Regions from separate parts of the Streptomyces sp. NPDC040405 genome, predicted to be linked through region 2. Evidence: riboswitches for the same ligand, from Rfam matches in the RefSeq annotation. Region 2 holds a riboswitch; the other holds the start of a gene.
What was found. Region 2 has a riboswitch for glycine ahead of gcvP (aminomethyl-transferring glycine dehydrogenase). Riboswitches for the same ligand answer to the same signal wherever they lie in the genome.

Region 1 (14,862 bases), on a different contig from region 2:
GCGCGCCGGTGGGCGCGCCCCCCGGGGTCCGGGCCCCGGGAGGCCGGGACCCGGATTACTTCGACAGGTGCGGGTACAGCGGGTGCTTGTCGGCGAGGGCGGTGACCCGCGCCTTCAGCGCCTCGGCGTCGTAGGCGGGCTTGAGCGCCTCGGCGATGATGTCCGAGACCTCGCGGAAGTCCTCGGCCGTGAAGCCGCGGGTGGCCAGGGCCGGGGTGCCGATCCGCAGACCCGAGGTGACCATCGGGGGCCGCGGGTCGTTCGGGATGGCGTTGCGGTTGACCGTGATGCCGACCTCGTGGAGCCGGTCCTCGGCCTGCTTGCCGTCCAGTTCGGAGTTGCGCAGGTCGACCAGGACCAGGTGGACGTCGGTGCCGCCGGAGAGGACGGAGACGCCCGCCTCGGTGACGTCGGCCTGGGTGAGCCGCTCGGCGAGGATCTTGGCGCCCTCGACCGTGCGCTCCTGGCGCTCCTTGAATTCGGAGCCGGCCGCGACCTTGAAGGAGACCGCCTTGGCCGCGATGACGTGCTCCAGCGGGCCGCCCTGCTGGCCGGGGAAGACCGCGGAGTTGATCTTCTTGGCCAGCTCGGCGGTGGACAGGATCACGCCGCCGCGCGGGCCGCCCAGGGTCTTGTGGGTGGTGGTGGTCACGACGTGGGCGTGCGGTACGGGCGAGGGGTGGAGCCCGGCCGCGACGAGGCCCGCGAAGTGGGCCATGTCGACCATCAGGTATGCGCCGACCTCGTCCGCGACCCGGCGGAAGGCGGCGAAGTCCAGCTGGCGCGGGTACGCCGACCAGCCCGCGATGACCAGCTTGGGGCGGTGCTCCTTGGCCAGGCGCTCGACCTCGTCCATGTCGACCAGACCGGTCTCGGCGTCCACGTGGTAGGGGACCACGTTGTAGAGCTTGCCGGAGAAGTTGAGCTTCATGCCGTGGGTGAGGTGGCCGCCGTGGGCCAGGTTCAGCCCCAGGATGGTGTCACCGGGCTGGAGCAGCGCGAACATCGCGGCGGCGTTGGCCTGGGCGCCGGAGTGCGGCTGGACGTTGGCCGCCTCGGCGCCGAAGAGCGCCTTGATCCGGTCGATGGCGATCTGCTCGACCACGTCGACGTGCTCACAGCCGCCGTAGTAGCGGCGGCCCGGGTAGCCCTCGGCGTACTTGTTGGTCAGGACCGAGCCCTGGGCCTCCATGACCGCGGCCGGAGCGAAATTCTCCGAGGCGATCATTTCGAGGGTGGACTGCTGGCGGTGGAGTTCGGCGTCGACAGCAGCGGCGACGTCAGGGTCGAGCTCGTGCAGGGAGCTGTTCAGAAGCGACATCGGGGTCCCGATCGGAATAGGAGGGTCAGTTGTGGGAGAAGGCGGCGTATTCCTCGGCGGAGAGCAGGTCGCCCGGCTCGTCCGTCACCTTCACCTTGAACAGCCAGCCGCCCTCGAAGGGGGCGGAATTCACCAGCGCCGGGTCGTTCACCACGTCCTCGTTGATCTCGGTGACCTCGCCGGAGACCGGCGCGTACAGGTCGCTGACCGACTTCGTGGACTCCAGCTCACCGCAGGTTTCACCGGCGGCGACGGTGGTGCCGACATCCGGGAGCTGGACGTACACGACATCGCCGAGCGCGTTGGCCGCGTATTCGGTGATGCCGATCGTCGACACGCCGTCCTGGTCGGCGGCCGACAGCCACTCGTGCTCCTTGCTGTAGCGCAGCTGCTGGGGGTTGCTCATGGTCCGATTCTCCTGGATAGAGGGGAGTGCTTGGGAAACGGGTCTTCAGTGGTGAGACACACGGGTCGCGGGAGGTTTAGGCGCTCGCGTCGCCAGAAGGCGGGAGAAGGCGACAAAGGCGGCAGGGGCGGCCCGGGAAAACGGGGGGTTTCAGCGCTCGCGGCGATAGAAGGGGAGCGCGACGACCTCGTACGGCTCCCGGGTACCGCGGATGTCCACCGATACTCCCGGGCTGCCGGGCGCGGCGTGCTCCGCGTCGACGTACGCCATCGCGATCGGCTTCCCCAGCGTCGGGGAGGGGGCGCCCGAGGTGACCCGGCCGATCTCCGCGCCGTCCGGGCCGACCACGGCGTATCCGGCGCGCGGCACCCGGCGGCCCTCGGCGACCAGACCGGTCAGGGTGCGCGGCGGCCGGGCCTCGGCCTCGCGCGCCGCGGCCTCCAGGGCCCCGCGCCCCACGAAGTCACCGGTCTTGCCGAACTTCACCACCCGGCCGAGCCCCGCGTCGAACGGGGTCGTGTCGGTGCTCAGCTCATGCCCGTACAGCGGCATCCCCGCCTCAAGGCGCAGCGTGTCCCGGCAGGACAGCCCGCACGGCACCAGGCCCACCGGGTCGCCCGCCTCGGTCAGCGCCTGCCAGACCCGCTCGGCGTCGTCCGGCGCGACGAACAGCTCGAAGCCGTCCTCGCCGGTGTAGCCGGTGCGGGCGATCAGGGCGGACACGCCCGCGACGGTGCCCGGCAGCCCCGCGTAGTACTTCAGCCCGTCCAGGTCGGCGTCGGTCAGGCCCTTCAGGATCCCGGCGGACTGCGGCCCCTGGACGGCGATCAGCGCGTACGCGTCGCGGTCGTCCCGTACGGCCGCGTCGAAGCCGGTGGCGCGCTCGGTCAGCGCGTCCAGCACCACCTGGGCGTTCGAGGCGTTGGCCACGACCAGGAACTCCTGCTCGGCGAGCCGGTAGACGATCAGGTCGTCGAGGATGCCGCCCTCGCTGTCGCAGATCATGGTGTAGCGGGCGCGGCCCACGGCGAGCGCGGAGAGATGGCCGACCAGGGCGTGGTCGAGAGCGTCGGCGGCCTGCGGCCCGGTGAGAGCGATCTCACCCATGTGGGAGAGGTCGAAGAGCCCCGCGCGGGTGCGCACGGCGGTGTGCTCGTCGCGCTCGCTCCCGTAACGCAGCGGCATGTCCCAGCCCGCGAAGTCGGTCATGGTGGCGCCGAGCGCGCGGTGGACCGCGTCCAGCGCGGTATGGCGGGGCACGGGCGGGGCGTCGGTCATGGTTCAGCTCCCAGGGTCACAGGTCATGATCATGTCGATGACGGGACGGACGGGCCGTATGGGACGACAAGGACGGCACAGCGTCCTCCCCATCTGTCATCGGAACCTGAGAGGTTCGCCGTGACCAATCCCGCTGGGCGGGGCTGGCCGGCTTGCACCTTGGGTGGAGCCACATACGGCGTGGCCCGCTTTTCAGATCTGCCTCATCCGTGCGGTATCGGGGCCTGAGAGATTCAAGGGAGGGCTTGCTCCTTCGGCGCCCCGGGAAAATCGGCGAATGCCGGTGACCGAGGACTCTCCCGCGCGGATTCAAGCGGCCGGTATGCAGTTGGCGCGGCCATCATCGCACGTCCGCTCCGGAAGGGAACCCCCCTCTGTGAGCGGGGTCGCGCCGGGGCCTCCTTGATGGGCATTACCTTTTCTTGACACTCTCGGGGTACGGAGCCGCTTGACCGACCTTGGAGGACGATCACGGTGCACGGGCAGGGAACATACGCGACAACCCGAGGAACCCTGCCCGCGCGGCAGGAGGGGACGCGCTCAGGCGGCACGGTCAGACCGGACCGCCGCGCGGCCGTGCACGACCTGCGCGGCGGTGTGGGGGCGGAGCTGCGCTACCCGGCGCGTGACCTGATCATCGCCTCGGGGCTGCCCGGCAGCGGCAAGTCGACGCTGATCAACCGGCTGGTCCCCGGGGCCGACCCGAGCGGCGAGGCCGTGGTGCGGGTGGACTCGCAGCACACCCGGGAGTCCTGGGACAGACGCATGCCCCGCTGGCTGCCGTACGCGGTCTACCGGCCGCTGGTCCGCTGCGCCCACTACGCGGGGCTGCGCCGGGCGCTCGCCTCCGGCGCGAGCGTCGTCGTCCACGACTGCGGCTCGCAGCCCTGGGTGCGCCGCTGGCTGGCCCGGGACGCCCGGCGCACCGGCCGCGGGCTGCATCTGGTGCTGCTCGACGTGGACCCCGCGGTCGCCCTGGAGGGCCAGGCCGCCCGCGGCCGGGGAGTCTCCGGCTTCGCCTTCGGGCGGCACCGGCGGGCGATGGACCGCCTCGTCGCGCGCGTGGAGGGCGGGGAGCCGCCCGAGGGGTGCGCCTCCGCCGTGCTGCTCGACCGGGCGACCGCGAGCGTGCTGCGGGGCATCTCCTTCGAGTGACGGATTCGAGCGACGGATTCGAGTGACGGCGAGCGACGGACGAGTCGGGCACTCGAACCAGTAGGAAATGAGCCATCCGAGAGTCACCGAACGTGACGGCGCCTCCGGGGGCGCGCCTTCGGCGTGGGGAAGTGCTGTGGAGATGCCCGGGCGACCCCTGGCGTTCCGGCGTGCAGCCGTTAGGGTGCTCGTGCAGGTCGGACGAGATGGCGGTTGGACGAAGATGAGTATCCCGGAGCACCAGGGCATAACCCCCGCTCACGGAGGGTTTCCGGACGGCGCTTATCCCGCGTTCCCCGGTAACGAACTGGAAGAGGTGCTCGCCGCCTCGATCGGGGTCCCGGGCGCAGGAGCGCGGATCGTCGAGGTGCTCGCCCGAAGTTATGTCTGGATCCCGCTGCCGAACGGCGGGGGCCCCGACAGTCGCAGCCTCGACCTGCCCACCGTGGAGATCGAGGGCCAGGCGTACGTGCCCGTCTTCAGCTCCGAGCAGCAGTTCCTGCAGATCGTCGGCGGCCATATGTCGTTCACCGTCGCCCCGGCCGTCGAGTTCGCCCGCGGGCTGCCGCCGCAGCTCGGCGTCGCGGTGAACCCGGACGGGCCGGTCGGCGTCCCGCTGCCGCCGTCCGCGGTCGAGGAGCTGTGCAAGGCCGGGCGCAGCGAGCTGGACGGCCCCGCGCGCGGGGGCCGGGTGCGGCTGTTCGAGCCGGACTGGCAGGAGGAGCCGGTCGACTTCCTGGCATCCGCCGGGATCGAGTTCGGGAAGGAGCCCGGGGTACGCACCGCGCGGCGCGCGCTGGCCAGCGTCGAGGGCGATCAGCCTGCGCTCTTCGTCGGTGTCCAGCTGGACGCGCCGGGCCCGGAGGGACAGGCCCTCGCGGTGGAGGCGCTCGGCCGGGCGCTCGGAACGGTGCCGGTCCCGTGGACCGTTCAGCTCGTCGCGCTGGATATCGCGCAGGGTGATCCCGTGGCCACGTGGATGCTGGAGCGCGTACGGCCGTTCTACGACCGTGACCTGTGACGCACTCGGGGGACGGCCACGGGGGCCCGTAAGCTGGTTGGATGACCAGGCGGGGCGGCGCGCGTCCCGGTGAGGTGCGGGCAAGGCCGAGAGAGGGGCGGACCCAGGTGAGCGCGGGCGCGGATTGGGGGGCGGCTGCCGGTCAGGTCGAGCGGATGCTGCAGCAGGTCGCTCCCGGCCGGTACGACGCGTACGAGGCGCTGCTGCACGCCCTCGCCGAGGGCCAGGTCTGGATGCTGCTGTGGAACGGTGCGCCCGGCGCTCCCGACGCCCAGTACGGCAACATGGACGTGGACGGCCATGGTTACGCACCGTGTGTGACCTCCGCCCAGGAGCTGGCCGCAAGTGGCTGGAATCGCGCGCATGAAGTGGTGGACGCGCGCCGGATCGCCGACTCCCTCTACCGCGACCACTACGGCCTGTGGCTCAACCCGCACGCCCCCGGCGGCGGCGTCGGCATTCCCTGGCTGGACCTGCGGCGGATCGCGGGCGGGCTGGACCGGCTGCCCGCCGGACCGCTGCGGCTGTCCGAACCGGCCATCGAAATCCCGCAGTTCTACGCCCTGCTGGGGCAGAACGCGCATCGCACCGCCGCGGTGCGCTCGCTGCGCCGCGCCTGGGTGCAACCCGCGCTGGGCGCCCCGTATCTGGCCATCGGCCTCGATCTGTACGACAACAGCCAGCACGCCGTGGAGTCGGTGCGGCTGATGATGCAGCAGTCGGTCGGTGTGGTGCCGGAGGGGCTGCCGGTCTCCACGGTCGAGCTGTCGGACGAGCACGACCCGGTGGCGATGTGGATGCGCGCCAGCGCCCGGCCGTTCTTCGACCGGGACGCCTACAACGCCGCGCCCGCGCCGCCGCCCCCGTCGTACGGGTACGGCTATCCGCCGCCCCGCCACGCGTACTGAGCCGCTGAGCTGACCCGCTCCCGTAACCGCCCCTCGCGAATTGCCCGCGGTGGGGCGGTTGTTACTGATGCGTTCACGGGTCACAACTGTCCGTATACCGGAACCGCTTACTGCACATCACGGTTAGGCATCCATTGCCCGTGGGTACTGGCGGGTGATCACAAACGCGATGAAGACTCCCGCTCCAAGGGGAGCGGTTCCGCATAACGACCCCTTTCGCTCATCTTGTGAACTTAAGCCGCCACAGCGGCGAGCCGTGGGCCGGTCACCACCGGTCGAGAGGGGTCCCCACCACGATGACGGCACCATTGCCCGGCACGAGCACCGACGAGGGGCCGGTCGCGACTGCCGATGTAGCGGCGAATGTGGTCAAGGCGTCGGTCGAGGGAAGATCGCTGCGACAGATCGCCTGGAGACGCCTCAAGCGCGACAAGTTGGCGCTTGCGGGCGGAGCCGTGGTCATCTTTCTCGTGCTAGTGGCGATCTTCGCGCCGCTGATCGTGAGTCTGCTGGGCCACCCGCCGAACGAGTTCCACCAGGAAGAGATCGACCCCCTCTTCGGCACCCCCAAGGGCGGCCTCGGCGGCATCAGTTCGGACTTCCTCTTCGGCGTCGAACCCTCCAACGGCCGGGACGTGTTCAGCCGCGTCGTCTACGGCGCCCGCATCTCGCTGCTGGTGGCGTTCCTCGCGGCCCTGGTCGCCGTTGTCCTCGGCACCGTTTTCGGCATCATCGCCGGATATTTCGGTGGCTGGGTGGACTCGGCGATCAGCCGGGTGATGGACATGCTGCTGGCCTTCCCGCAGCTGCTGTTCATCATCTCCCTGGTCTCGGTGCTCCCGAACGACCTGCTGGGGCTGACCGGCAGCGGGGTGCGCATCGCGGTACTGGTCTCCGTCATCGGCTTCTTCGGCTGGCCGTACGTCGGCCGCATCGTGCGCGGCCAGACGCTGTCGCTGCGCGAGAAGGAGTACGTGGAGGCCGCGCGCAGCCTCGGCGCGGGCCGCCGCTACATCCTCTTCAAGGAGCTGCTGCCCAACCTGGTGGCGCCGATCACCGTCTACGCGACGCTGATGATCCCCACCAACATCCTCACCGAGGCGGCCCTCAGCTTCCTGGGGGCGGGCGTGAAACCGCCGACCGCGTCCTGGGGGCAGATGCTCTCCAAGGCGGTGGGCACCTACGAGGACGATCCCATGTTCATGATCATCCCGGGTGCGGCGATCTTCGTGACCGTGCTGGCCTTCAACCTGTTCGGCGACGGCGTCCGCGACGCCCTCGACCCCAAGGGCACCCGATGAGGCGCCCCGGCCGCGGCTGTCAGGCGGCTCCCCGAAGCTTTCCCCGCGCCATGCCACGTACCGCTATCCCGGAGGTTGCAGGAACCATGAAACCCCTACGTTCGTCGAGAAGCAGGCGGATCGTCGGCGCGACGGCTGTCGTCTGCGCCCTGCTGGCCACCGCGGCGTGCGGCGGCGGCAGCGACGAAAAAGGCTCCGGTGCCGGATTCAACGCGGGGGCGGAGGGCATAGCCAACAAGTCCGCCAAGAAGGGCGGCACCCTCAAGTTCATCAACAAGCAGAACTTCGACTCGCTCGACCCGCAGCGCCAGTACTACGGCTTCGCCTGGGACTTCGCCCGGTTCTACTCGCGTCAACTCATCACGTTCTCGCCGAAGCCGGGCGAGGCGTCCAACGAGCTGATTCCCGACCTGGCCACCTCCACCGCCAAGATCACCGACGGCGGCAAGACGTACACGTACACCATGCGTGACGGGATCACCTGGGAGGACGGCTCGGCCATCACCTCCAAGGACGTCAAGTACGGCATCGAGCGCATCTGGGCCAAGGACGTCGTCTCCGGCGGCCCCGGCTATCTGCGCCAGGCCCTCGACCCCAAGGGCGAGTACCCGGGCCCGTACAAGGACAAGTCCAAGGACAAGCTCGGGCTGAAGACGATCGAGACGCCGGACGACAAGACCATCGTCTTCCGTCTCGCCGAGCCCAACGGTGACTTCGAGCAGATGCTCGCGATGCCCACCGGCTCCCCGGTCAAGCAGGAGAAGGACACCGGCGCCAAGTACACCAACCGGCCGTTCTCCTCCGGCCCGTACAAGGTCCAGTCGTTCACCCCGGGCAAGAGCCTGGCCCTGGTGCGCAACGACAAGTGGAAGAAGTCGTCCGACCCGATCCGCGCCGCTCTGCCGGACCAGGTCACGGTCACCTTCAACTCCAACCTGGAAGCCATCGACAAGCTGCTCGTCAAGGGCGACTACGACGTCTTCCTCAGCGCCACCGGCATGGGCCAGTCCGGCCGCGCCGCCGCGCTCAAGGAGCACAAGGGCAACGTCGACAACATGAACACGAACTTCGTGCGCTATGTCGACATCGCCACCAAGGTGAAGCCGTTCGACAACATCCACTGCCGCAAGGCGGTCTTCTACGCGACCGACTACACCCAGCTCCAGACCACCCGCGGCGGCCCCCAGGCCGGTGGCGACCTCGCCCCCAACATGCTCCCCAAGACCGTCAAGGGCTCGGACGACTACGACCCGTACGGCGTCCTGAAGCGCAAGGGCAAGCCGGACGCGGCCAAGGCCAAGGACGAGCTGAAGCAGTGCGGCAAGCCGAACGGCTTCTCCGCCAAGATCGTCTCCCGTAACGACCAGCCCAACGAGACGGCGGCCGCCGAGGCGCTCCAGGAGTCGCTGGAGAAGGTCGGCATCAAGCTCGACATCAACGAGATCGAGGGCGGCTCGTCGGCCAGCATCACCGGCTCCCCGTCCGTGATGCACAAGCGCGGCTACGGCCTCAACATGACCGGCTGGGGCCCCGACTTCCCGACCGGCCAGGGCTTCTCCCGCCCGCTGTTCGACGGCCGCTTCATCGAGCAGACCGGCAACTACAACGTCTCCGAGACCAACAACAGCGCGATCAACAAGGACTTCGACAGCGCGCTCAAGGAGACCGACCCCGCCAAGGCCGGCCAGATCTACGCGGACATGAACCACAAGGTCGCCGACCTGGCCATCGCGATGCCGTTCCTCTACGAGAAGAACATCACCTGGCGCAGCTCGCGGCTGACCAACGCCTACTCGTCCTCGGCCTACAACGGCCGGTACGACTACGTGTCCCTCGGGGTCAAGTGACGGTCGGCCACCGGCCACCCCACCCCCACCGTCGCTTCATCCGATAGGCCCGAAGGGCAGGTGATGGCCACGCGTGGCGGTCCCGGAACCCCGCACCCCGGGGTTCCGGAACCGCCACCGGGCCGCGCACAGTGCTTGCTTACGTCATCCGGCGCTTGTTCGCCGTCGTCATGATGCTGCTGGTCGTCACCCTGACGACCTTCGCCATCTTCTTCGTGATCCCGAAGTGGGCCGGTTCCGACCCGGCGCTGCTCTTCGTCGGCAAACAGGCCGACCCCGCGGCCATCGAGGGCATCAGGACGAAGCTGGGGCTCAGCGATCCGGTCCTGGTGCAGTTCTGGCACTTCGTCGAGGGGCTGTTCGCCGGGCGCGACTACGCCAACGGCGCCGACGTCACCCACTGCCCGAGGCCCTGCTTCGGCTACTCCTTCCGCACCGAGCAGGCGGTGTGGCCGCAGCTGACCGACGCCATGCCGGTCACCCTCTCGCTCGCCGCGGGCGCGTGCGTGCTGTGGCTCGTCGGCGGCATCGCCACCGGCGTCGTCTCCGCGCTGCGCCGGGGCACCCTGTGGGACCGCTCGGCGATGACCGCCGCGCTCGCCGGTGTCTCGCTGCCGATCTACTTCACCGGTCTGCTCTCGCTGGCGATCTTCAGTTACCAGCTGAAGTGGGTCGACGTGGACTACAAGGGGCTCGGCGACGACCCCGCCAAGTGGTTCGAGAGCCTGATCCTGCCGTGGATCACGCTCGCCTTCCTCTACGCCGCCATGTACGCCCGGCTCACCCGCGCCACCATGCTGGAGATCATGGGCGAGGACTACATCCGCACCGCCCGCGCCAAGGGGCTGCGGGAGCGGACGGTCATCGGGCGGCACGCGATGCGCTCCACCTGGACCCCGATCCTCACCCTGCTCGGGCTGGACCTGGGCGCGCTGCTCGGCGGCGCGGTGCTCACCGAGAGTACGTACAACCTGCCCGGCCTCGGCCGGCTCGCGGTCAACGCGATCAGCGACAAGGACCTGCCGCTCATCCTGGGCGTCACCCTGATCGCCGCGTTGTGCATCGTGGTCGCCAACCTCGTCGTGGACCTCCTGTACGCCGTCATCGACCCACGAGTGAGGCTCGGATGACCGACCTGAACAAGCCCGCTACCGCTGCCGTGGGGGAGGTGGCCGCGGCCGGTTCGCCCGCCCCGACGGCCTTCCTCGAAGTGCGGGATCTGCGGGTCCACTTCCCGACCGACGACGGCCTGGTCAAGTCCGTGGACGGGCTCAGCTTCCGGCTGGAGAAGGGCAAGACGCTCGGCATCGTCGGCGAGTCCGGCTCCGGCAAGTCCGTCACCTCGCTCGGCATCATGGGGCTGCACACCGCCGGGCAGTACGGCCGCCGCAAGGCCCGGATCTCCGGGGAGATCTGGCTGAACGGGCAGGAGCTGCTGGGCGCCGACCCCGACGAGGTGCGCAAGCTGCGCGGCCGCGAGATGTCGATGATCTTCCAGGACCCGCTGTCGGCGCTGCACCCGTACTACACGATCGGCCGCCAGATCACCGAGGCGTACCGGGTCCACCACGAGGTCAGCAAGGAGGTCGCCCGCAAGCGCGCGGTCGACATGCTCGACCGGGTGGGCATCCCGCAGCCGGACAAGCGGGTGGACAGCTACCCGCACGAGTTCTCCGGCGGCATGCGCCAGCGCGCGATGATCGCGATGTCGCTGGTCAACAACCCCGAGCTGCTGATCGCCGACGAGCCGACCACCGCCCTCGACGTCACCGTCCAGGCGCAGATCCTCGACCTCATCCGGGATCTGCAGAAGGAGTTCGGCTCGGCGGTCATCGTCATCACCCACGACCTGGGCGTGGTCGCCGAACTCGCCGACGACCTGCTGGTGATGTACGGAGGCCGCTGCGTCGAGCGGGGACCCGCCGAGAAGGTCTTCTACGAGCCCCAGCACCCGTACACCTGGGGGCTGCTCGGCTCGATGCCCCGCATCGACCGCGACCAGACCGAGCGGCTGATCCCGGTCAAGGGCTCCCCGCCCAGCCTGATCAACGTGCCGTCCGGCTGCGCCTTCCACCCGCGCTGCCCGTACGCGGACGTCCCCGAGGGCGGCGTCACCCGCACCGAGCGGCCGGAGCTGCGCGAAGTGCCGGGCGCGGGCGGGCACTTCTCCGCCTGCCACATGGCGCAGGAGGACCGTACGCGGATCTGGACCGAAGAGATTGCGCCGAAGCTGTGACCGACACGAAGGATCCGACAATGACGGTCCCGGAGCAGGCGACCACCACCCCCGAACCCCTGCTCACGGTGTCCGGCCTGGTCAAGCACTTCCCCATCAAGAAGGGGCTGCTGCAGCGGCAGAGCGGCGCGGTGCAGGCGGTCGACGGCCTCGACTTCGACGTACGCCCGGGGGAGACCCTGGGCGTGGTCGGCGAGTCGGGCTGCGGCAAGTCCACCATGGGACGGCTGATCACCCGGCTGCTCGAACCCACCTCCGGGAAGATCCGGTTCGAGGGCAAGGACATCACGCATCTGGGCACCGCGGCGATGCGGCCGATGCGCCGCGACGTCCAGATGATCTTCCAGGATCCGTACTCCTCGCTGAACCCCCGGCACACGGTCGGCGCGATCGTCGGCGCGCCCTTCCGGCTGCAGGGCGTCACCCCGGAGGGCGGCATCAAGGCGGAGGTGCAGCGGCTGCTGGCGCTGGTCGGCCTCAACCCCGAGCACTACAACCGCTATCCGCACGAGTTCTCCGGCGGCCAGCGGCAGCGCATCGGCATCGCCCGGGCGCTGGCCCTCAAGCCCAAGCTGGTCGTCGCCGACGAGCCGGTCTCCGCGCTGGACGTCTCCATCCAGGCCCAGGTGGTCAACCTGCTGGACGACCTCCAGGACGAGCTGGGGCTGACGTACGTGATCATCGCGCACGACCTGTCCGTCATCCGGCACGTCTCGGACCGGATCGCGGTGATGTACCTCGGGAAGATCGTCGAACTGGCCGACCGCAAGGCCCTGTACGAGAACCCCATGCACCCGTACACCAAGGCGCTGCTCTCCGCGGTGCCCGTGCCCGACCCCCGGCGGCGCGCCCAGCGCGAGCGGATCCTGCTCAAGGGCGATGTGCCCTCGCCGATCTCGCCGCCGTCCGGCTGCCGCTTCCACACCCGCTGCTGGAAGGCGACCGAGGTGTGCAAGCGGGAGGAACCCCCGCTGGTGGCGCTCGCCACCGGCCACCAGGTGGCCTGCCACCACCCGGAGAACGGTCCGTCGCATGTCGCCGGGCCGGTGCGGAGCGCGACGAAGAAGACCGAGAGCTGAGACGGGGCGGGCGCGGCGGCCCCGTCGTTTAACAATGTCGGGTGTTCATCGAACTGGTCACCCCGTCCGTCCAGCACGCGTTCGAGGTCGTCGGGATCTTTGTCTTCGCGATCTCCGGTGCGCTGCTCGCGGTGCGCAAGAACTTCGATGTCTTCGGCATGGCGGTGCTCGCCGAGGTCACCGCGCTGGGCGGCGGGGTGTTCCGGGACCTGGTGATCGGCGCGGTGCCGCCGGCCGCGTTCGTGGACCTCGGCTACTTCTTCACCCCGCTCATCGCCACCGTCCTCGTCTTCTTCCTGCATCCGCAGGTCGAGCGCATCACCCGGGCCGTGGGCGTCTTCGACGCGGCCGGGCTCGGGCTGTTCTGCGTCGAGGGCACCGTGAAGGCGCATCAGCACGGGCTCGGCCTCACCTCGTCCGTCACCCTCGGCATGGCGACCGCGGTCGGCGGCGGCGTGCTGCGCGACGTCCTCGCGAACGAGGTGCCCTCGCTGCTGCGCTGGGACCGCGACCTGTACGCCGTACCGGCCATCGTCGGCGCGTCCATAGCGGCGCTGCTCATCCACCTCGACGCGCTGACCGGCGCCACCAGCGCGGTCGCGGCCGTGGTGGCGTTCGTGACCCGGCTGCTGGCGATGCGGTACGGATGGCGGGCGCCGAGGGCGTGGAACCGCCGCAGCACGGCGACGGAGGAGCCCTAGCTATATCCCGTTGCGGGTATATAACCGCAGGGCTATATTGGCTCGCATGCCCATACCGTTCGACGTGCTCGCGGAGCCGAGCCGACGGCAGATCCTGGACCTCCTCCTGGAGCGCCCCCGCCTGGTCGGCGAGCTGACCGACCAGCTGGGGCTGACCCAGCCCGGCACCTCCAAGCATCTGCGCGTGCTGCGCGAGGCCGGGTTGGTGCGGGTGCGCCGGGACGCCCAGCGGCGGTGGTACGAGCTGTGCCCCGAGCCGCTGGCCGAGATCGACGCCTGGCTCGCCCCGTACCGGCGGCTGTGGACGGACCGCCTGGACGCACTGGAACGCCACCTCGATGCCAGCGCCACGAAGGACACACCATGAAGGACACCCTCAGCCAGTCCGGCGGCGGCCGCTCCGCCCTGCGCCTGGAGCGGCGGATCGCCCATCCCCCGGAGAAGGTCTGGCAGGCCCTGACCGACCCGGCCGAGCTGGCCCACTGGTTCCCCTCCGAGGTTCAGGTGGACCTCAGGGTCGGCGGCCGGATGGGCTTCGTCTTCCCCGGCCGCGAGGCCCCCGACATGGAGGGCGTGGTCACCGAGCTGGACCCGCCCCGGGTCTTCGCCTTCACCTGGGGCGACGACCAGCTCCGCTGGGAGCTGCGCCCCGACGGCGACGGCTGCCTGCTGACCCTCACCCACACCTTCGGCGACCGCTTCGGCGCCGCGAGCTTCGCCTCCGGCTGGCACGCCTGCGTCACCGCCCTCGCCGCGCTGCTCGACGGCGAGAAGCCCGCCCCGGGCGACATGGCCGAGCTGCACGAGTCGTACGTCGAGGCGTTCGGCCTGGCCGAGGGCGCGGTGGAGACCACCGAGGACGGCGGCTGGCGGCTCCGCTTCGAGCGCCAGCTCGTCCGCCCGGCGGAAACGGTCTGGCAGGCCCTGGCGGGCCAGACCGGCGCGGCGGGCCTCACCGCCGGTGACCCCGTCCCCTTCGGATTCCGCACGGACGGCGTCCCGGCAGGCCCGATCACCGAGGCCGAGGCCCCCCGGACCCTGTCCTACGCCTGGGAGCACGCGGGCCGGCCCGCAGGCCAGGTCCACTGGGAGCTGGCCCAGGGCACCGGCCACGGTGCCCGCCTCATCCTCACCCAGACCGGCCCCCCGGACACAGCAGAGGCCCAATCCCGCTCCCTGACCTCCTGGCGCCACCACATCGCCCTACTAGCGGCAAAGCTCCTCCGCATGCGCGGCTGACCCTGTGCAATCCAGCCCGTCCGGCGTTTGAGGACCGGGGGTCTGGGGGCGGAGCCCCCAGCGGGCGCCGGGGCGGAGCCCCGGGTTCGGGAAGGGGCGGGGTGGGGAACAGGCCCGCCGCGGGCGCGACCTCACCCCCAGCCGAGGAACCCGCCCAGCGCAGCGCAAAGCTCCGCCCCCGCGTCCACCGGCACCAGGTGCCCCGCCCCCTCGATCAGCCGCACCCGAGCCCCCGGAATCCGCGCGGCCAGCGCTCCCGCATGGGCGACCGGAATCCACGCGTCCTCCGTGCCCCAACACACCAGCACCGGCACGGAAACCTCCCCGTACCGCCCCTCGACCTCATCGATGAACCGCTGATCGTTCTGCG
Region 2 (14,862 bases):
CAGTGGCGCATTGCTCCAGGAAATCGGATCGGTGGGATCCAGCCTACCGCGGCGCGGGTAAACCGCCAGGTCATATCCGTGCATCCAGCACCGAATCGGGGGAAATCCCCGCGTCCGCATGGACCGGAAATCACCTTGTGCGCAATATCGGGGACAGCTAGCCGAAACACGGCCGGAACATGAGTCGTATAAACTCGCTTTACGAGGCAGAGAGATAACGCCCGGACAGTTCGTCCCGGCCCCCTCTGACCCGCGTACCGATCTACGTACACCGACAGCGCGCGCCCCTACCCTGGCCCGCTATCGCTCCACCGTGTCTCCGAAGTGAGAGGCGACCCACCATGCCGCTGCTCGTGCCCCCGGCCCCCGCGCCCGCCCTGCGCAGCGTCCTCACGGCCCTTGGTTCCCCCACCGCTGTCCGCGAGGTGCGCACCCCGGCACTCAGCTCCCTTTCCGGCCCCTTCGAACCCGAACTCCCGCTCCCCGTCCACGTCCTGGACGACATCACCACACCAGCCGGTCCGCCGCAGGTCAGACTCACCGGCTGGCGCTTCATGCTCCGCGACGGCGACCGCACGGTGGCCGCCGCCGAGGCCATGCTCACCGCCGACGGCTGGGCCTTCTCCCACTTCTCCGAGGGACCGTACGTGGCCTCGGCCGAACTCGCCCTGCGCCAGGCCGAGTCGCTGCCCTCGGCATACCAGCCGCGGCTGCTGTCCATCCCCGAGCTGTACATGGTCGCGCTGTGGCTGCACGGCGACCCCGGCGCGGACGCCGCCGAGGGCGGCATCGGGACCGGGGACCTGCTGGTGCCGCTCGCCCCGGCACCGCCCGGCATCGCGGCCCACCACCCGCATCCCGCGGCCGATCTGCTGCCGGTGCTCACCCATCGGCTGACGTCCGCCAAACTGCTGGGCTCGCCTGCCTGACCTGGCCCTTCGGCGACAGGTGGAGCGCCCCGTGACCCACCGGGTCACGGGGCGCCGCGCTACGGGCGGGTAACAGTCCCGCCAGGATGAACCGTCCGGTCGGGTGATGCGTCATCATCTAGCAAGAACCGGTGCCGTGAAATCCCTGCGGAATCCGTGCCGCGGGGCAACACTGGGAGCAACCAACCGACATGTAACGGGGGGCGGCCAACATGAACGCCGCAGCGAGCAGCAGGACATACACCTCACCGCAGCGAAAGAACCTCGCCATGTGCCAGCATCAACCACCGTGCCCGTCAGCCGACTCCGCCGACCGGGAGGCCGCCCATCTCGTGGCGCACCATCCGGAGCAGGGCTGGAGCCTGCTGTGCAATGGTGTCCTGCATTTCGAGGACACCGGTGAGCTGCTGCCGGACGGGCGCATCATCGCCCCGTGCCGACCGCTCGCCACCGAGCACGTCGTGACCGCCGCCTAGGCCGACCACCTAGAGGCGTTGGCATCACCAGGGCCCGGCCCGGCGAATTCATCCGCCGAACCGGGCCCGTCGTTGTGTTCACACGCGCGCGCTCAGCCCTCGTACGACTCCATCGGCGGGCACGAGCAGACCAGGTTGCGGTCCCCGAACGCGCCGTCGACCCGCCGCACCGGCGGCCAGTACTTGTCGGCGGCCGAGACTCCGGCCGGGAAGACCGCCTCGTCCCTGCTGTACGGGTGGTCCCACGCCCCGCTCAGCGTCGCGGCCGTGTGCGGCGCGTTCCGCAGCGGGTTGTCTTCCTTGGTCCACTCCTCCGAGCCGACCTTGTCGATCTCCGCGCGGATCGCGATCATCGCCTCGCAGAACCGGTCCAGCTCCGCCAGGTCCTCGCTCTCCGTGGGCTCGATCATCAGCGTCCCGGCGACCGGGAACGACATCGTCGGCGCATGGAATCCGTAGTCGATCAGGCGCTTGGCCACATCGTCGACCGTGACTCCGGTCGCCTTGGTGAGCGGCCGCAGATCCACCACGCACTCGTGCGCCACCAGCCCGCCGGGCCCGGTGTAGAGCACCTGGTAATGCGGCTCCAGCCGCTTGGCGATGTAGTTCGCGCCGAGCACCGCGGCCTGGGTCGCGCGGCGCAGCCCCTCGGCGCCCATCAGCCGGATGTACGACCAGGAGATCGGCAGGATGCCCGCCGATCCCCACGGCGCGGCCGACACCGGGCCGACGCCGGTGGCCGGGCCCGCGGCGGGCTGCAGCGGGTGGTTGGGCAGGTACGGCGCGAGGTGCGCGCGCACCGCGACCGGGCCGACGCCCGGACCGCCGCCGCCGTGCGGGATGCAGAACGTCTTGTGCAGGTTCAGGTGGGAGACATCGCCGCCGAACCGGCCGGGCTCGGCCAGCCCGACCAGCGCGTTGAGGTTGGCGCCGTCCACGTACACCTGGCCGCCCGCGTCGTGCACGGCCGCGCAGATCTCGGTGATGTGCTCCTCGAACACGCCGTGGGTGGACGGGTAGGTGACCATGAGGACGGCCAGCTGGTCGCCGTACTGCTCGATCTTGGCGCGCAGGTCGGCGGCATCCACCTCACCATCCTCGCCGGTCTTGACGACGACGACCTTCATGCCCGCCATGACGGCGCTGGCCGCGTTGGTGCCGTGCGCCGAGGACGGGATCAGGCACACCGTCCGCTGGGGCTCGCCGTTGGCCCGGTGGTACGCCCGCACGGCCAGCAGCCCGGACAGCTCGCCCTGCGACCCGGCGTTCGGCTGGAGGGAGACCTTGTCGTAGCCGGTGACATCGGCCAGCCGCTCCTCCAGCTCGCGGATCAGCGTCAGATAGCCCTGCGCCTGCTCGACCGGCGCGAAGGGGTGCAGCGCGCCGAACTCCGGCCAGGTGACCGGCTCCATCTCGGTGGTCGCGTTGAGCTTCATGGTGCAGGAGCCGAGCGGGATCATGCCCCGGTCCAGGGCGTAGTCGCGGTCGGCCAGCCGCCGCAGGTAGCGCAGCATCGCGGTCTCGGAGCGGTACTGGTGGAAGACCGGATGGGTCAGGTACGCGTCCGAGCGCAGCAGCTCCGCGGGCAGGGCGTCGGCCGACGCGGCGTCCAGCTCGTCGATGCCGGGAGCGCTGCCGCCGTCCCCGCCGTCGACACCGAAGGCGGACCATACGGCGGCCAGCTGGGCGCGCCCGGTGGTCTCGTCGCACGCGATGCCCACGTGGTCCGCGTCGGTCAGCCGGAGGTTGACCCCGGCCTCCCGCGCGGCGGCCACGACATCGGCGGCCTTGCCGGGGACGCGCGCGGTGAGGGTGTCGAAGAAGCCGCCGTGCACCACCTCGACGCCGCCCGCCCGCAGCCCCTCGGCGAGGACGGTGGCGTAGCGGTGGGTGCGGCGGGCGATGCCCGCGAGCCCGTCCGGGCCGTGGTAGACCGCGTACATTCCGGCCATCACCGCGAGCAGGACCTGCGCGGTGCAGATGTTGCTGGTGGCCTTCTCGCGGCGGATGTGCTGCTCGCGGGTCTGCAGCGCCAGCCGGTACGCCTTGTCGCCGTCGGCGTCCACCGAGACCCCGACGAGGCGGCCGGGCAGGCTGCGGGCGTGGGCGGCGCGCACGGCCATGAACCCGGCGTGCGGACCGCCGAAGCCCATGGGCACACCGAACCGCTGGGTGCTGCCGACCGCGATGTCCGCGCCCAGCTCACCGGGCGAGGTGAGCAGGGTGAGCGCGAGCAGGTCGGCGGCGACGGTGACGATGGCGCCCAGCTCATGGGCCCGCTCGATGACCGGGCGCGGATCGCGCACCGCGCCGGAGGCGCCCGGGTACTGGAGCAGCACGCCGAAGACACCGCGCTCGGCGATCTCGTCCGGGATGCCGTCGGTCAGATCGGCGACCACGACCTCGACGCCGGTCGGCTCGGCGCGGGTCTCGATGACCGCGATGGTCTGCGGCAGACAGTCGGCGTCGACCAGGAAGACGCCCTCCTTGACCTTGCCGACGCGGCGCGACAGCGCCATGGCCTCGGCGGCGGCCGTGGCCTCGTCCAGCAGCGAGGAACCGGCGGTGTCCAGGCCGGTCAGATCGGCGACGACGGTCTGGAAGTTGAGCAGCGCCTCCAGCCGCCCCTGGGAGATCTCGGGCTGGTACGGGGTGTAGGCGGTGTACCAGGCGGGGTTCTCCAGGACGTTGCGCAGGATCACCGGCGGGGTGAAGGTGCCGTAGTAGCCGAGGCCGATCATGGACGGCAGCACCTGGTTGCGGTCGGCGAGGGCGCGCAGCTCGGCGAGCACCTCCGCCTCGCTGCGGGCCGGGGGCAACCGCAGCGCCTCCGCGCTCCTTATGACCTCGGGTACGGCGGCGGCGGTCAGCTCGTCGAGGGAACCGAAGCCGACCTGGGCGAGCATCTTGGCCTGCGCTCCGGCGTCGGGGCCGATATGCCGCTGCTCGAATGGAGTACCGCGCTCCAGATCGGCGAGCGAGATGCGATGGGTGGTCATCTGCGGGGGCCTCCTGGTCTGCTACGACCGGCGAGGGGCACCGCGGTGCGGGTGCCCGGATGGCCTCCCCCTCTGTCATCTCAACCTGAGAGCTTCACCGGTCCATAGGTGCCTGACCGGCTTTCACCGTCGGTGAGGAGGGGTTCCGGAGCGTGTGCTCCCCGTGGCCCGCCCTGCTTTCCAGAGTGACCTCGCCCGCACGGTACGTGTGCCTGAGAGATTCCGGGGAGGATTTGCTCCTTCGGCGCCCCCGACACCATTGTCGAAGGACTCTCCCGCACGGGGTCTGCAGCCACAGCCAGCGTACCAGCGCGTCTGTCGCTGGGGGATTGGCAGAACGATGCTCGAGTGGCCGCATACGGGGATGTGGCTTTTGGTAGGTATCACTGGACCACCGCCACCTGTGGGAGAGAGCGTGCAGACGGACATCGACCCGCGGACCCTGATCGGCCGCAAGGCACTCGACCGCGAGGGCGCCAAGATCGGCACGGTGGACGAGGTCTACCTCGACGACGCCACCGGCGAGCCGGAGTGGGCGGCGGTACGCACGGGCCTGTTCAGCCGGGACGTCTTCGTACCGCTCGAACCGAGCGAGGTCGTCGGCGACACGCTGCGGGTCCCGTACGACCGGGCGCTGATCAAAGACGCCCCGGACCTCGGCGTCGGCCGCCACCTCTCCCCGGAGCAGGAGCTGCAGCTGTACCACCACTACGGCCTGGACGTAACCGGCTGACCCCACCCCGCTCCGCCGCCGAGTCTGCAGAAGCCCGGCCCTTACCCGGCGCACCGCCCCGCTCCTGGCCCCCGCCCGGCAGGTTAGCCGACGCTTCGCTGACGCCCCGGCGCGCCGCTCACCCCCTGGCTCCCGCCCGGCGCGCCGCCCGACGCTTCGCTCCCGCCCGGCGCGGCGCCCAGCCCCTCGCTCCCGCCCTGCGCGCCGCACGGCGTATCGGCGTCCTCGGGGGGTCGTACCAGGGGGAGCGGGTCGCCCGGTTTCAGGTCCGGGTCGTCCACGGCGAACGTGCGCACCCGGCCCGGTGCCGACCAGGGCAGCTCGAAGCGCACGGTCACCCGCCCCACGCCGCTGCCCTGTACCCAGCCCGCCCCGTACTCGGCGTGGCGCACGTCGAGCCCCGGCAGCCAGGTCCGCGGCCTCCCGGCGCCCTCAGGGGCCTCTGAGGCGCCCGGGCTCTCCGGCTCGGCAGCCTGGGAGCCCGAGGCCCCGTCCGGCTCCTCCAGGGCCTCGTGGGCGGCCTGGGCGGCCTCCGCCGCCTGCGCCGCCTGCGCGGCCTGGGCGAACAGATCCTCCTGCGTGTAGTCCGCGAGACCCGACACGCCCACCCCCAGCAGCCGCACGCCCGCCGTCGTTTCCACCCCGTCGATCAGCCGCGCCGCGGCCTCCTTGACCACGCCGGGGTCGTCGGTGGGCCCGCGCAGGGTCTCCGAACGGGTCAGCGTCGAGAAGTCGTACCGCCGCACCTTGATCACGACCGTGCGCCCCGAGCGGCCCGCCTCCCGCAGCCGCCGCACACAGCGGTCCGCCAGCCGCGCCACCTCCAGCTGCACGCGGGTGCGGTCGGTGAGGTCGACGTCGAAGGTGTCCTCCACCGATATGGACTTGGCGTCCCGCTCGGCGACCACCGGCCGCTCGTCCCGCCCGCTGGCCATCAGGTACAGCGACGTCCCATGTGCCCGGCCCAGGAGCCGGACCAGCTCGGCCTCGCCCGCCTCACGGGTCTCGGCGACGGTGTGGATGCCGACGCGGCGCAACGCCTCCGCGGTGGCCGGGCCGACGCCCGGCAGGGTACGCACCGGCATCGGATCCAGCAGCTCCCGCTCCGTGCCGGGCTCGATGACCGCCATACCGTCCGGCTTGGCCTGCTCGGACGCGATCTTGGCGAGCATTTTGGAACCGGCCAGGCCCACCGAGCCGGTCAGCCCGGTCACGGCGCGGATCTCGGCCCGCAGCCGCTCCCCCACGGCCCGTGCCGCCGCCACCCGGGCCTCCGTGCCACCCGCCTCCAGGTCCACGAACGCCTCGTCCAGGCTCAGCGGCTCCACCAGCGGCGACAGCGCCCGCAGCAGCCCCATGACCTGGTCGCTGACCTGGCGGTAGAGCGAGAAGCGGGGGGTGAGGTAGGCCGCGTTCGGACAGAGCCTGCGGGCCTGCGCCATCGCCATGGCCGAGTGCACCCCGAACACCCGGGCCTCGTACGACGCCGTGGCCACCACCCCGCGCGGCCCGAGGCCCCCCACGATCACCGGTTTTCCGCGCAGGCTGGGCTTGGCCGCCTGCTCCGCCGAAGCGTAGAAGGCGTCCATGTCCAAATGCAGAATCGTCGGCGCACCCCTCACAGGTCCGATGCTGCCGCACGCCACTGACAATGGGCGGACCGGCACCGCCCGGAGGGAGCGCTCTCAGCCCGCCCGGTTGCGGCGCCGGGCGAGTTCGTCGGCGGGGTTGTGCCCCACCAGGGTCTCGCCGGTGTCGACCCGCTCGCCGTGCAGCTGGGACAGCGCGCTCTCCACGTCCCGCCACACCACGCCCACGGCGATCCCGAAGACACCCTGGCCGCCCTGGAGGAGGTCCACGACCTCGTCCGGCGAGGTGCACTCGTACACCGTCGCGCCGTCGCTCATCAGCGTCATCTGGGCCAGATCGTCGAGACCCCGGGTGCGCAGGTGCTGGACGGCGGCCCGGATGTTCTGCAGGGACACGCCGGTGTCCAGCAGCCGCTTCACGATCTTGAGGACGACCACGTCCCGGAAGCTGTACAGCCGCTGGCTGCCCGACCCGTACGCGGGCCGAACGCTCGGCTCCACCAGGCCGGTGCGCGCCCAGTAGTCCAGCTGGCGGTAGGTGATGCCCGCGGCGGCGCACGCGGTGGGGCCGCGGTAGCCGACCGTCTCCGTACCCCCCGCGGCGGGCTCGCGTGGTGCCGTGGGCTGTGCCGCGACCCGAGCCTTCAATACCGGATCGGCCGGTGCGCTCCCCTGGAGCGCATACGGACCGCCGGCTGCCGTGCCGTCGCCGGTGCTTCTCACGCCGACCTCCGTCCTCGACCTGCCTTCTTGAAGGTAGGCAGTCACCCGGGGTGCGTCAACGATCGCCACACTCGGCACGCCGAGTGATAATCACCCTGAGAGTGGTTTCCCGTGTCCCTCGTCCGGGAAAGGCTACTCGAATGCGCTAGCGAGGTCCGGCAGACAGGCTTACTGGCTGCTGCTTCCGAAGTCCTCGGGCGAGATCTGGTCGAGGAACTCGCGGAACTTCTCCACCTCGTCCTCCTGCTCGTCCGGGATGGCGATACCGGCGTCGTCGAGCACGCCGTCGCTGCCGTAGATCGGCGTCCCGGTGCGCAGCGCGAGCGCTATGGCGTCGGACGGCCGCGCGCTGACCTCCACACCGCTGGCGAAGACCAGCTCGGCGTAGAAGACCCCCTCCCGCAGATCCGTGATCCGGACCTCCGTGAGCGTCTGGCCGACCGCTTCGAGTACGTCTTTGAAAAGGTCGTGGGTCAGCGGGCGTGCCGGAGCCATGCCCTGCTGTGCGAAGGCGATCGCGGTCGCCTCCCCTGGTCCGATCCAGATGGGGAGGTACCGGTCGCCTCCCACTTCACGCAGGAGCACGATCGGTTGGTTGGAGGGCATTTCCACCCGGACACCCACGACGTCGAGCTCGTTCACACAGCAACCCTAGGACGTGCCCGGCCGGTTTGGATAGTCGGGGCCGGATCGGTCAGTGTGCGGCGGCCCGCAGCGCCGACTGCACCAGGGCCGCGTGCAGCCGTACGGAGAGCGTCGCCAGCTCGCGCGCACTGGCCTCCGCATGCGCTCTGGTCTGCGGATTTCGATGCAGCCGCAGCGGTGCGACCACCTGCTCGACCAGTCCGGCCTCGCGCTCCGCGGCCGCTTTCATGATCCGCAAATGGCGTGGCTCCAGACCGAAGCGGCCCAGCTCGGCGATCAGCCGGGCGACCGTCACCGCCTCGACGTCGTATCCGCCGTCCGTACCGTGCGCGATCAGGCCGTACGACTCCCAATCGGCCAGCTCCGCCTCGCTGACCTGCGCGGACGCCAGCAGCTCGGCCCGGCCCACCCGGGCCACGGTCGGCCCTTCCGGGGCCTCGTGCGCCCCGGGCTCCAGCAGCTCGTGCGGCCGCGCTCCCGGCGAAACGGCAGGAAGCTGCGGCCGCTCACCCCGCTCCAGGGCCTCCAGGTGCTCCCGGATGACCTTGAGTGGCAGGTAGTGGTCACGCTGCATGCGGAGGATGAGAGCGAGCCGCTCCACATCCTCCTGACTGAACTTGCGGTAGCCCGACGGCGTGCGCCGCGGCTCCACCAGCCCTTCGGACTCCAAGAAGCGGATCTTGGAGATGGTGACTTCGGGGAACTCGTCCCGCAGCAGATTCAGCACGGTGCCGATACTCATCGACCGGCCACCCGCGGGGGCGGTGCCGGTACCGGCACCGCCCGACGGTGTCTGAAGCATGGACGGACCTCCCCTGGCGGGTCAGATGCCGACGCCCCGCTGGCTCGGGTAGAAGACCAGCCGGTACTTACCGATCTGCACCTCGTCGCCGCTGGTCAGGACCACCGACGCGTCGATCTGCTCCCGGTTGACGTACGTCCCGTTGAGGCTGCCGACGTCGGCGACGGTGAAGCTGCCGTCCTGGCCGCGCCGGAACTCCACGTGGCGACGGGAGACCGTGACGTCATCCAGGAAGATGTCGCTCTGGGGGTGGCGACCGGCCGTGGTCAGATCGCTGTCCAGCAGGAAGCGACTGCCCGAGTTCGGCCCGCGGCGGACCACCAGCAGCGCGGAACCCAGCGGCAGCGCCTCCACGGCGGCCTGGGCCTCCGGGCTGAGCGACGGCAGCGGGTTCTGCCCGGTCACCTCGGAGTCGTACGCCTCGATACCGGAGATGGAGATCGTCGACGTGGTCTCCGAGGCACGCTCGGAGGGCGCCTGGCCCCGCAGCGGCGCGCCGCAGTTGGAGCAGAACCGGCTGTCCTCCGCGTTCCGATGCCCGCACCTCGTACAAACAGGCAATCCGGGACCTCCACCACTACGCGAGGCCGATGAGTCCTCGAAACCTATGCGCCCGGCCGCCGAGGGGTCAACAGAAGACGCGCCCTGGCCGCCCGAAATGTCACCGCCCTGGCCGCCGACCTGATCCCGGAACAGCGGTCGCTCCTCGCTCCCCCCTCCGCTCTCGTCCGCAGCACGCCCCGCGCGGTGGCGAGCGGTGCTGCTGCCGCCGTCCTGGCGTGCACTCTTCCCGAACAACTTCCCGAACAACTTCACGGGCGATTCCCCTTGACTGAAACAGACCCGCCCGTGGGGCAGGACAAACCCTCGATGCACACACCAGCAGACGGTCCGGACATCCTCACAACGTCCGTGACCACCAGACAGTTTCCATCACGCGCGACTCTTCTGGTGCGTCGACCCCCCGCATCCACATGGTCTCGCCGAGAGACCCTCATATCGAACCGCCTCACCGTGATGACGACCGAGCGTAGTCAGGGCGCTTCCCCGACCGCAAGGCGTCCACAACGATCTTCTTCTCCCGCCGAACGGACACGGTGGCCTGCTCCTTCTCCAGACTCTGCACCACTCCGCCCGGAATGTTCAGCGCGGGCTCCAGATCCTCCGGCTTGCCGATCACCTTCACGACGTACGGCTGCGTCACTTTCCGTCCATCGATCGCCACCGAACCGCCGGAGTCCGAGAAGTAGGAGTTGGCGACCACCCGCACGGAGCCGATCTGGATCGCCTCGGCACCCGCCGCCCGCAGCTCCTGCACCGTGTCGAGCAGCATGTCGGCCTCCACGGAGCCCTGGGCGTCGTGGATGGTGATCGTGATCCCCGGCCCCTGCGCGGCGACCGTGCCCGCGAGCACGCCCAGCTGCTGCTCCTTCTGGAGCGTCTGCTTACGGGCCTCCTCCGCCTGGTCCGAGCTGTTCTCCAGCTCGGTGCGCTGATTCTCCAGACGCCGCTTCTCGTCCTGCAGCCGCTGGGTGCGCGAGTCCAGCTCGTCCAGGATCCGCACCAGGTCCTCCTGGCGGGCCCCGCGCAGCACGCTGTTCTCATTGGTCGACCGCACCTGGATGGCCAGGCCCAGGCCCAGCCCGAACAGCAGCAGGGCGACGATCAGCTGCGCCCGGGTCACCCGGGGCGGCCACACGCCCTTGAGCAGGGCCTGCCGACCGGTCGGCGCCTGTTTCCCCGGGCCCTCGGGCTTACCTCCGGGCGCGGGCTCGGCACGCTGCCCCGGCCCGTTCGACGGCCCGCCACCGTTCGCCGGGCCCTCGGACGGGCGCCGCCCGTTCGGCACCGAGGCCGACGGCCGCCCCGCGGCGCCCTGGCCCCGGGGCGCCGGACTCTGGGGAGCCTGGCCCTTGGGCGCCGGACCCTGGGGAGCCTGGCCCTTGGGCGCCGGACCCTGGGGAGCCTGGCCGCGGGGCGGGGCGTTCTGCGGCAGCGGGGCCCTGAGGGCTGGACGGGGGCCGCCCGGCCCGCCCGGCCCGCCCGCCCCGGGGCGCCTCACCTGGGGCGCCGGGGGCTTCGGCGAGGCGGCCTTACGCCGCTCCTCCGCCTCGGGGGGCTCGGGCTTCCCGCTCGCTTCCGCGCGCTTCTCCGGCGGCTTGGGCAGCGACGGCCGCGGCGGCGCGCCCTGTGCTCCCGGCTCCCCGGACGGCTCGGAGGCGGCGGGTCGCTCGGGCGCGCCCCGCTGCCGAGGCTTCGCGGATTCCTCGGACGCGCCGGGCTTCTCCGGGCCGCTCCGCCGTACCGAATCGCCGGGCTGCTCGGCCGCACCGGGCCGCTCGGAGTCGCGCGGCTTCTCCGCCGCGTCCCGCTCCCGGCGCGACTCGGCCTGCTCGGGCCTCTCGGACTCGCGCGGCATCTCAGACCGCTCAGGCTTCTCGGCCTGCTCGGACCGCTCCGGCTCACGCGGCGTCTCGCGCCGCTGCGGCTTCTCGGGGGTGTCGTCGGTCGTCATCCGCCTCACGCCCGGAACACATGCCGACGGATCGCCGCGGCGTTGGAGAAGATACGGATGCCGAGGACCACCACGACCCCAGTGGACAGCTGGGCGCCGACGCCGAGCTTGTCACCGAGGAAGACGATCAGTGCGGCCACCACCACGTTGGACAGGAACGATACGACGAAGACCTTGTCGTCGAAGATCCCGTCCAGCATCGCCCGGAAGCCGCCGAATACGGCGTCGAGCGCCGCTACGACGGCGATCGGCAGATAGGGCTCGACCACCGTCGGCACCACGGGTCGGACCACCAGCCCGACCACGACTCCCACGATGAGGCCCAATACGGCGATCACGATGTGCCCTTCCCTGGTTCGGTGCCACCCTTGCCGGCGCCGCCGGTTATGGGTTCTGCGCTACGTACGATCAGGCTCGGCGCGGCAGGCAGCCGGACCGTGTCCTGGGCGGAAATGCTCGTGCGGATGTCGTAGTTCTCCTGCAGCACGTGCAGGTACTGCCCATCGGCACTGTCCTGGAAGGCGGTGCTCAACCGCTGCCCGTCCCCCACCGCGAGCACCGTGTACGGCGGCGCCAGCGGCTTGTTGTCGACCAGTATGGCGTCTCCCGCGGCCCTGATCGCCGACAGCGCCGTCAGCCGCTGTCCGTTGATCGAGACGGCCTCCGCGCCCGACTCCCACAGACCGTTGACGACGCGCTGCATGTCGTGGTCGCGTACCCGCCCCGTATCGGAGAAGTCGTTGCTCTCCCTGGGGCTCCCGCCGCTCCCCGACGTGGACTCCTTGGCGTCGTCGACCGTCAGCTTGACGCCGGGACCGGACACCGCGGTCGCCCCCGAGAGCAGCGCCACTAGGTCGCCCTTGGCTCCCCCGTGCTTCTGCAGCGCCTGCCGCTGCTTCTCCCCCACATCGCTGCGGAGCTTGTCCACGCTCTTGGTGAGCTCGTCCGCCTTCGCGTTCCCCGACTCGATGCGGTCGATCAGCTCTCCCCGCTCCTTGGCCAGCGTCGGCGCCGATATCCGCGCCTCGGCGGCCCCGATGGTGACCACGACCGCCACCATCACCAGGCCGAGCGCCACCGTCAGCCTGCCGCGCAGCGTGCGCGGCAGGCGGGACGTGCCGGTCTCGCCCCGCCGCTCGGCCGCCTCGGCGTAGCCGTCGTCGAGGCTGTGGTCCATCACGTTGGTCAGCAGCGACATGGACGCGTCGAGGCGCGGGCGCGGGTTCGGCGGTGATGTGCTCCGAACGGGGGGCTGCTGCGACATGCCGCACATCGTCGCACGTCGCGAGCGCCGTCTCCCAATGGCCCCACCGGCGTGCCGGATCGATGGCCGGGAGACGGCGCCCCAACGTGTTCAAACGGGTTCAAGAGCCGTCGGAAGACGTCCCGGATCAGCGTCCGGCGCTGTCCACGACACCGGCCCACTCGTCGAGCAGCGCCTGTGCGGACGCGTCGTCCGGGCCCTCCGCCCACAGATGGGTGACGGCCTCGGCCGGGTCGGGCAGCACCATCACCCAGCGGCCGTCGGCCTCCACCACCCGCACCCCGTCGGTCGTGTCCACGGACCGGTCACCGGCGGCCTCCACCACATGCCGCATGACCAGACCCTTGACCGCCCAGGGGGTGGCCAGATCGCGCCGCTGCACATGGGCCCGCGGAATGCGCGCATCGATCTGGCTGAGCGTCAACTGGGTGCGCGCCACCAGTCCGATGAGCCGGACGAAGGCGGCCGTACCGTCGAAGACGCTGCTGAACTCGGGGATGATGAAGCCGCCGCGGCCGTCGCCGCCGAACATCGTCGTCTCCGACCGGGCGACCCGGGTCAGGTCGTCCGCCGCGGTCGTCGTCCACTCCACCTGGGTGCCGTGGTACGCCGCGACCTGCTCGGCGATACGGGTCGTGGTCACCGGGAGCGCCACCCGCCCGCTCCGCCGCTCCGCGGCCACCAGGTCCAGCATCACCAGCAGCGTCCGGTCGTCCTCCACGATGCGGCCGCGCTCGTCCACGAGCGAGAACCGCTCGCCGACGGGGTCGAACCGGACGCCGAAGGCCGCGCGGGCCGAGGCGACGATCTCGCCGAGCCGGGCGAGCCCGGAGCGGCGGCCGTCGGCGGTCTCGGTGGGGCGCGACTCGTTCAGCCCCGGGTTGATCGTCAGGGCGTCCACTCCGAGCCGTCCCAGCAGACTGGGGAGGACGAGCCCGGCGCTGCCGTTCGCGGCGTCCACCACGACCTTGAGACCGGACTCGGCGATACCGCTGACGTCCGTGGAGCGCAGCAGCGAGCCCGTGTACGAGTCGAAGACGCTCGACGGGAAGCTGAGGTCACCGATCTCCCCGGGGAACGCCCGGCGGTACTCCTGGCGCGCGTAGACCCGGTCCAGCTTGCGCTGGCCGCCCGCGGACAGATCGGCGCCGCGCTCGTCGAAGAACATGATGTCCACGGAGTCGGGCACGCCGGGGGACGTACGGATCATGATCCCACCGGCACTGCCCCGGGCCGTCTGCTGGCGGGCCACCGGCAGCGGCACGTTCTCCAGGTCCCGGACGTCGATGGCGCTGGTCTGCAGGGCGGAGATCATGGCCCGCTTCAGGGCGCGGGCGCCTCGGGAGTGGTCGCGCGCCGTGGTGACCGTGGAGCCCTTCTTGAGGGTCGTGGCATACGCACCGGCCAGCCGCACGGCCAGCTCGGGGGTGATCTCCACATTGAGGATCCCGGATACGCCCCGGGCCCCGAAAAGATGGGCCTGGCCCCGGGACTCCCAGATGACCGAGGTGTTGACGAACGCGCCCGCCTCGATGGTCTTGAACGGGTAGACCCGGACGTTCCCCTGGACGATCGACTCCTCGCCGATCAGACACTCGTCGCCGATCACCGCCCCGTCCTCGATGCGGGAGGCACGCATGATGTCGGTGTTCTTGCCGATCACACAGCCGCGCAGATTGCTCTGCTGGCCCACGTAGACGTTGTCGTGGACGACGGCCTTGTGCAGGAAAGCGCCGGTCTTCACGACGACGTTGGAGCCGACGACGGTGTGCTCACGGATCTCGGCGCCCGCTTCCACCTTGGCGTAGTCACCGATGTAGAGCGGGCCGCGGAGCACGGAGTCGGGGTGCACCTCCGCGCCTTCGGCGACCCAGACGCCGGGCGAGATCTCGAAACCGTCGAGTTCGACCTCGACCTTCCCCTCCAGCACATCGGCCTGGGCCTTCACATAGCTCTCGTGCGTGCCGACGTCCTCCCAGTAGCCCTCGGCGATATAGCCGAAGATGGGCTTGCCCTCCTTCATGAGCTGCGGGAAGACATCACCGGACCAGTCGACGGGAACATCCGGCTCGACGTAGTCGAAGACTTCGGGCTCCATGACATAGATGCCGGTGTTGACCGTGTCGGAGAAGACCTGGCCCCAGGTGGGCTTTTCGAGGAAGCGCTCGACCTGGCCCGCCTCGTCGA

Region 1: linked by a shared signal. The riboswitch ahead of gcvT (glycine cleavage system aminomethyltransferase GcvT) and the one ahead of gcvP (aminomethyl-transferring glycine dehydrogenase) in region 2 are both predicted to bind glycine.

What each region holds. Positions count from the first base shown of each region.
Region 1 is NZ_JBVIVI010000002.1:1,281,915-1,296,776, forward strand. It holds gene glyA (serine hydroxymethyltransferase) at 56-1,321, opposite strand; gene gcvH (glycine cleavage system protein GcvH) at 1,347-1,727, opposite strand; gene gcvT (glycine cleavage system aminomethyltransferase GcvT) at 1,878-3,005, opposite strand; glycine riboswitch at 3,208-3,317, opposite strand; gene ACZ59A_RS13035 (AAA family ATPase) at 3,480-4,160, shown strand; gene ACZ59A_RS13040 (enhanced serine sensitivity protein SseB) at 4,384-5,181, shown strand; gene ACZ59A_RS13045 (enhanced serine sensitivity protein SseB C-terminal domain-containing protein) at 5,337-6,089, shown strand; gene ACZ59A_RS13050 (ABC transporter permease) at 6,386-7,390, shown strand; gene ACZ59A_RS13055 (ABC transporter substrate-binding protein) at 7,477-9,237, shown strand; gene ACZ59A_RS13060 (ABC transporter permease) at 9,369-10,367, shown strand; gene ACZ59A_RS13065 (ABC transporter ATP-binding protein) at 10,364-11,473, shown strand; gene ACZ59A_RS13070 (ABC transporter ATP-binding protein) at 11,494-12,552, shown strand; gene ACZ59A_RS13075 (trimeric intracellular cation channel family protein) at 12,594-13,253, shown strand; gene ACZ59A_RS13080 (ArsR/SmtB family transcription factor) at 13,300-13,620, shown strand; gene ACZ59A_RS13085 (SRPBCC family protein) at 13,617-14,492, shown strand; gene ACZ59A_RS13090 (alpha/beta fold hydrolase) at 14,624-14,862, opposite strand, start outside.
Region 2 is NZ_JBVIVI010000009.1:431,431-446,292, forward strand. It holds gene ACZ59A_RS33310 (hypothetical protein) at 342-929, shown strand; gene ACZ59A_RS33315 (DUF5999 family protein) at 1,199-1,405, shown strand; gene gcvP (aminomethyl-transferring glycine dehydrogenase) at 1,498-4,404, opposite strand; glycine riboswitch at 4,467-4,594, opposite strand; glycine riboswitch at 4,595-4,692, opposite strand; gene ACZ59A_RS33325 (PRC-barrel domain-containing protein) at 4,820-5,137, shown strand; gene ACZ59A_RS33330 (DNA polymerase IV) at 5,221-6,759, opposite strand; gene ACZ59A_RS33335 (MerR family transcriptional regulator) at 6,823-7,449, opposite strand; gene ACZ59A_RS33340 (bifunctional nuclease family protein) at 7,618-8,091, opposite strand; gene ftsR (transcriptional regulator FtsR) at 8,144-8,896, opposite strand; gene ACZ59A_RS33350 (FHA domain-containing protein) at 8,918-9,772, opposite strand; gene ACZ59A_RS33355 (DUF881 domain-containing protein) at 9,906-10,745, opposite strand; gene ACZ59A_RS33360 (small basic family protein) at 11,417-11,749, opposite strand; gene ACZ59A_RS33365 (DUF881 domain-containing protein) at 11,746-12,684, opposite strand; gene ACZ59A_RS33370 (sugar phosphate nucleotidyltransferase) at 12,803-14,862, opposite strand, start outside.